One region of the Bradyrhizobium sp. LMG 9283 genome, then DNA from elsewhere that is predicted to be linked to it. Evidence: riboswitches for the same ligand, from Rfam matches in the RefSeq annotation. Region 1 holds a riboswitch; the other holds the start of a gene.
The links. A riboswitch is a leader RNA that binds a small molecule or an ion and turns the genes downstream of it on or off. The one in region 1 is predicted to bind glycine.

Region 1 (3,403 bases):
GCAGGATCATGCGCTCGAAGAACGGACCGAAGCCGTTAAAGATGCTGCGGAAGCCCTGCACCGGCACCCACCGCAACTCGATCGCGAAGACCTCGATCAGGACATAGCCGACCACGAACACCGGCACCGAGAAGCCGAGCACGGACAGGCCCATCACGAAGCGATCGATCCAGGTGCCGTGCTTCCAGGCCGCGATCACTCCCAAGGGAACGGCGACGACCACGGCGAGGATGATGGTCGACAGCGCGATCGAGATCGACGGCTCGACGCGCTGACCGATCATCTTCATCACCGGCAGGTTGGAGATCAGCGAGGTCCCGAGGTCGCCGTGCAGCAGCTTGTTCACCCAGGTGATGAACTGCACGATCAGCGGCTCGTTGAGGCCGAGCGAGGTGCGGATGCGCTCGAGCCGTTCCGGCGTCGCGTTGTCGCCGGCGAGAATCGCGGCGGGATCGCCGGGCGTCAGCCGCAGCAGCAGGAACACGAACAGCGCGACGACGCCCATCACGGGCACCGCGGCCAGAACGCGGCGAATAAGATAACCCAGCATGCACCTATCTCCGGCTGCGGAACTTGTGGCGCCTCGAGGCGCCCGTGAATTCTGTCGTGTCTATCATGCCTATCACTTGGACTGAAAAGGCCGCCCGGAGACGCCGTTCTCGGGGCAAATTGTGTGCCAAGGGCTGCGCTGTAGCAAGAGGCGGGCATGTCCCCGAAATCGTCCACTCAGGATGCATGTCGCAGTTCATGTTCAACCCCAAGTGAAGGCACGCTCGGCGGCGCATTGAGCCCGCGCCAGCCGTCGATGGTCTGGGCAATCATCTGCGCCGTCGCCGCCGACAGAGTCCAGCCGAGATGGCCGTGGCCGGTGTTGAAGAACACGCCCGGTATCCGCCCTGCGCGCACGACCGGCATCATGTTCGGCATCATCGGGCGCAGCCCCGCCCACGGCACGACGCGCGACGTTTCGACGGCGGGGAAGTTGCTGCGCACCCAGTCGATCAGCGGCTGCACGCGGTCGGCGCGGATGTCGCGATTGAAATCGTTGAACTCGGCGGTGCCGGCGACGCGAAAGCGATCGGCCCCGAGCCGGCTGGTAACGATCTTGGCTGCCTCGTCCAGCAGGCTCACGGTCGGAGTGGCGTTGCGGCTGTCGGCGGTGTCGAGCTGCACGGTGATCGAGTAGCCTTTCACCGGATAGACGTTGACGCGCTCGTCGAGCAGGGCAGCGAAATGACGGCTCGCAACGCCCGCGCAGACCACGACGCCGTCCGCCTTCAGCATGCCGCGCGGGGATGTGGCTGCATCGCTCGCGGCAAGATCCGCCCAGCCGAGGACGAAGCCGCCGCCGGCACGCGCGATCGAATCGATGTTGACTTCGTGGATGAAGGTCGCGCCACGCCGCTTGCAGGCTTCCGCCAGCCCGCGGGTGAACTTGTGGATATCGCCGGTCGCATCCGACGGCGTGTAGAAGCCGCCATAATAGTCCCTGCGCAGTGTCGGCTCGATCGCGCGGATTTCCTCCGGCGTCACCGGGCGGCGGTCGAGACCGCCTTCCTGCAGCAGGGCATTGACGCGCAGACCGGATTCAAAGCCGGCCTTGTCACGGTAGATGTGGAGGATGCCGCGGCGTTCGACATCGAAGTCGATTCCTTCGCGCGCAGCGATGTCGAACAGATGCCTGCGTGCTTCGATCGCGAGCCGCGTGGTCTCAATCGTGTTGGCCCGGTAGTTGCCGATGTTGGCGACGAACTCGCTCACCCAGGAATATTTGTGCCAGTTGGGCCGTGGGTTCATCAGCAGCGGCGCGTCCCGCCGGAACATCCAGCGCAGACCTTTCAGGATCGTCGCAGTGCTGTTCCAGACCTCGGCATTCGATGCGGAGAGCTGTCCGCCATTGGCGAAGGACGTCTCCATCGCAGCGTAGCGGTGCTTATCGAGCACCGTCACCTCAAAACCGCGTTCGAGCAGGGCATAGGCAGTCGTCACGCCGGTGATGCCGGCGCCGATGATGGCGATATGGGTCATGGCAGGCTTTGTCCCGTGAGTTAGGATTGGCTGACCGCCGGCCAAAGGCCGTTGGCGGCGCCCCATCTGTCACGGTACCTGAGAGCTTGATCCACTGCGGCTCCTGCAGCGGACTATCCCCTTCGGTGGACATCACGATCGACTTCAATCGTGCGGTCTCTCTCCAGATCGTCCTGACGAAACGGTCCTTTTGCCTGAGAGTTTCCGGGGCGGTTGCTCCGTCGGCGCCGCAACGAAAGCTGAAAGCCTTCGTTGCGATCTCTCCCGCATCGTCGCGTGGACGGCCGAGCAGTACGATACGCCTCATTTTTGGACAAGGCTAAATTTCGACCGCGATTGCCAATGCATTGTGCAGTGCGAAGTTGGAAGCCGAGTCATTCCGGGCGCGCGCAGCGCGACCGGGAATCTCGAGATTCTATGGTGCGCAATTGCGCACCATAGTTCGATGCTGTCGCATCGCCCCGGAATGACGAGTGTTACTACTCCAGCGTCGCCAGCAATCCCGCCATCAGGCGCCCACGCTCGACCAGGCTATCGATCTCGATGAACTCCTCCAGCGTGTGGCCATTGCCGCCGCGCACGCCGAGACCGTCGAGCGTGGGGATTCCCATCGCGCCGGTGAAGTTGCCGTCGGAGCCGCCGCCGGAGCTTGCATGCGGTAATTCCGCGCCGAGGGATTTGGCGATGCCGCGCGCCTTTTCATACAGCGCCATGGTGCCGGCATCCGGCTCCCAGACTGGCCGCGTCACGCCGCGCGTCACCTTGAAGGTGACGTCGTTGTTGGTGCCCGACAGCGCCAGCATCCGCTCGACACCGCGGTCGAGATCGGCCTGACGCTTGGCCATCGACAGCGCTTCGCCTGTCGCGGTCGTGGCAACGCAATTGACCCATTGGCCGCCGTGGACGACGCCGACCGAGAAGGTGCAATCCTCCGTCGTCATCGCGTCGATCGCGAGGATCTGCCGCGCCATCTCGCGGATCGCCGAACGTCCCGCCGACAGCGTCGCGCCGGCGTGGCTCGGCCGTCCCGTCGCCTCGAGATTGAAGCGTGCGATGGCGTAACGTCCGGTGGTGACGCCGTTGTCGGCGCGGCCGGGCTCCGGCACCAGCACGTATTTGTTGCGTGCGGCTTCCGCCTCGATGATGTCGCGCGTGGAGGGCGTGCCGACTTCCTCATCCGGCGTGAACAGCACCGTGACCGGCAGCGGCGTCGTGAACGACGCGCGCGCCAGCTGGCGGATCGCTTCCAGCGATAGATAATTTCCGCCCTTCATGTCGTAGATGCCGGGCCCGTAGCACTTGTTGCCCTCGCGCCGCCATTTCAGCTTCTCGATGGTGCCGACCGGGTGAACGGTATCCATGTGTCCGGCGATCA
Region 2 (3,403 bases), 160 kb from region 1:
GCTCGGCCATATGCGCGATCGCCTCGGTTTCGCTGAGCGGCTTGCCGAGATCGAGCGGAGCGGCCTGCCGGATCGAGGCCGGCAGCGTCTCTGCCATCAGCGCGTCCACACTCTTGGCGCCGACGGCCTCTAACATTGCGGTGACATCGCGCGCCGACGGGCCGATGTGGCGGCGAACGAAACTGGCGGCGGTGTCGCCGCTGGATTTACGGTGCGCGGTCATCCCTTGCTCCATCGCCGTTAAGCCGTATGCGCCTTGTAGGCGGTTTCATCCATGAGGCCGCCGAGCTCGCTCTTGTCGGCAATCTTGATCTTGAAGAACCAGGCCGCGCCCTGCGCATCCGAATTGACCAGCGCCGGCTCGGCGGCCAAGGCATCGTTGCTCGCGAGCACTTCGCCAGAGATCGGGGCATAGACGTCGGAGGCGGCCTTCACCGATTCCACGACGGCGGCGGCTTCCGCCTTCTTCAAGCTGCGGCCGACTTTGGGCAATTCGACGAACACGACATCGCCGAGCTGCTGCTGCGCGTAGTCGGTAATGCCGACCGTGGCGGTGTCGCCGTCGATGGCGAGCCATTCATGGTCGGAAGTGTACAGTGTCATGGTCATTGTGGAGTCCTCAGCGCTTGTAAGTGTTTTTCACGAAGGGCATGGCGGCGACCGCAAGCGGCAGTCGCTGGCCGCGCACTTCGGCGAAGAGCTTTGTGCCGAGCGCGCTCAAATTCGTGGGCACATAGCCCATCGCCACCGGCGCGCTCAGGCTCGGGCCGAACCCGCCCGAGGTGACTTTTCCGATCGGCTCGCCACCCGTATCGTCCGCAAACAGCAGCGCGCCTTCGCGCACCGGGGCGCGGCCCTCAGCACGCAGGCCGACGCGGCGGCGGGATGCGCCGCCATCGAAGTGCGCGAGAATCTTTTCCGCGCCGGGGAAACCGCCGGCGCGGGCGCCACCCGTGCGGCGGCTCTTCTGCACCGACCATTCCAGCGCGGCTTCGACCGGCGTGGTCGTGGTGTCGATGTCGTGGCCGTACAGGCAGAGCCCGGCTTCCAGCCGCAGGCTGTCGCGGGCGCCTAGACCGATCGGCAGCACGTCAGGATTTTCCAGCAGCGTCTTGGCGAGGCGTTCGGCGTCGGCGGCGGGAACCGAGATCTCAAAGCCGTCCTCGCCTGTGTAGCCGGAACGCGAGACGAAGCACTTGATGCCGGCGACGTCATGCGGGCCGGCGTCCATGAACTTCATGGCCGGGGCCTCTACGCATAATTTCGCCAGCACCGCTTCCGCCTTCGGGCCCTGCAGCGCGATCAGCGCGCGGCCTTCCAGCGAATCGATGACGCAGTCGTCGGACAGATTCGCGCGCAGATGGGCCTCGTCGGCGTCCTTGCAGGCGGCGTTGACGACCAGGAACAGGTGATCGCCGAAATTGGCGACCATGAGATCGTCGAGAATGCCGCCGTCCGCATTGGTGAACTGGGCGTAGCGCTGCCGCCCCGGCGCGATCGCCATGATATCCTGCGGCACCAGCCGTTCCAGCGCGCGGGCAGCGTCCTCGATCCTCCCGGATTTCGGCCGCAGCGCGATCTGGCCCATATGGGAGACGTCGAACAGACCGGCAGAGGCTCGGGTATGGAGGTGCTCCTTCAGGACGCCCGCGGGGTACTGCACGGGCATGTCATAGCCCGCGAACGGCACCATCTTGCCGCCCAGGGACACGTGGAGGTCGTAGAGAGGCGTACGTTTCAGGGAGTCTTGGTTGTGCGCTAGCATCTAAGGGGCCCTCGGCGGTTCCCGGGGAGGATTCCCCGATGGACACCAGTCGAAGCCCCATCTGTCGCTGTGCCTGAGAGTATTATCCCGTCGGCGGACGCAGTCCGGGTCTTAAGCCCGTCGGCGCCTCTTTCCAGATGCTGTCAAAGCCACGCGGTCCTTTTGCCTGAGAGTTTCCGGGGCGGTTGCTCCTTCGGCGCCGGCTGCCTAAAGCCGGTCTCTCCCGACGTGGCCGTACGATACAGATAGGTAGAGACCACAGGGCGGCCAAGCCTGTCAACGCGACACTCGCGCCTTTCAACGGGATTGCGCGGCTGCGGCAACCCTCTGATCTCCTTGCACAGTTTCTGGACAGCGAAGCTGGCCTTGTCTAAAAGCGCTTTGGCCCGCAGATATCAGCCTAATTTCCGGTTTGGACGGCGGCAGCGGGCCCAAGCACACCCGATTGGATGAACATGAGCGGCGTCAACGAGATCAGGTCGACCTTTCTGAACTTCTTTGCCGAGAACGGCCACGAGATCGTGCCGTCCTCGCCACTCGTGCCGCGCAACGACCCGACGTTGATGTTCACCAATGCCGGCATGGTGCAGTTCAAGAACGTCTTCACGGGCGTCGAGAAGCGTCCGTATCAGCGCGCCACCACCTCGCAGAAATGCGTGCGCGCCGGCGGCAAGCACAACGACCTCGACAATGTCGGCTACACCGCGCGTCATCTCACCTTCTTTGAGATGCTCGGCAATTTCTCGTTCGGCGACTATTTCAAGGAGCGCGTGATCGAGCTCGCCTGGAAGCTGATCACATCCGAGTTCGGGCTGAAGAAGGACAAGCTGCTCGTCACGGTCTACCACACCGACGACGAGGCGGCGGGCCTTTGGAAGAAGATCGCGGGCTTCTCCGACGACCGCATCATCCGCATCCCGACTTCGGACAATTTCTGGGCGATGGGCGACACCGGTCCGTGCGGCCCGTGCTCGGAGATCTTCATCGACCGCGGCGAGCACATCTGGGGCGGGCCTCCGGGCTCGCCGGAAGAGGACGGCGACCGCTTCCTCGAATTCTGGAATCTCGTGTTCATGCAGTACGAGCAGGTGACGAAGGAGGAGCGCGTGGGCTTGCCGCGTCCCTCGATCGACACCGGCATGGGCCTGGAGCGCATGGCTTGCATCCTGCAGGGCGTCGAGAGCGTGTTCGAGACCGATCTGTTCCGCAACCTGGTCGATGCCACGGCGTCCGCACTCGGCAGCGGGCCGAACGAGCAGAATGCGGCCTCGTTCCGCGTCATCGCCGATCACCTGCGCTCCTCGGCCTTCCTCGTCTCCGACGGCGTCTTGCCTTCGAACGAGGGCCGCGGCTACGTGCTGCGCCGGATCATGCGCCGCGCGATGCGCCATGCGCAGCTGCTGGGTGCGAAAGAGCCCTTGATGCACCGCCTGGTCTGGGCGCTCGTGCGCGAGATGGGCCAGGCTTACCCTGAGCTGATGCGCGCGGAAAAGCTGATCGAGGAAACGCTGCGGCTGGAAGAGACCCGCTTCCGGAAAACTCTTTCGCGTGGCTTGGCCATTCTTGACGAGAAGAGCGCAGGTCTGAAGAAGGGCGACATGTTCGATGGCGACGTCGCCTTCACGCTGTATGACACCT

Region 2: linked by a shared signal. The riboswitch ahead of gcvT (glycine cleavage system aminomethyltransferase GcvT) and the one ahead of P6U29_RS17065 (D-amino acid dehydrogenase) in region 1 are both predicted to bind glycine.

The regions. Positions count from the first base shown of each region.
Region 1 covers NZ_CP120691.1:3,658,596-3,661,998, forward strand. The annotation lists gene P6U29_RS17060 (ABC transporter permease) at 1-550, opposite strand, end outside; gene P6U29_RS17065 (D-amino acid dehydrogenase) at 727-2,028, opposite strand; glycine riboswitch at 2,093-2,197, opposite strand; glycine riboswitch at 2,201-2,305, opposite strand; gene P6U29_RS17070 (M20/M25/M40 family metallo-hydrolase) at 2,508-3,403, opposite strand, start outside.
Region 2 covers NZ_CP120691.1:3,503,441-3,506,843, forward strand. The annotation lists gene gcvP (aminomethyl-transferring glycine dehydrogenase) at 1-223, opposite strand, end outside; gene gcvH (glycine cleavage system protein GcvH) at 241-609, opposite strand; gene gcvT (glycine cleavage system aminomethyltransferase GcvT) at 620-1,765, opposite strand; glycine riboswitch at 1,911-2,001, opposite strand; gene alaS (alanine--tRNA ligase) at 2,221-3,403, shown strand, end outside.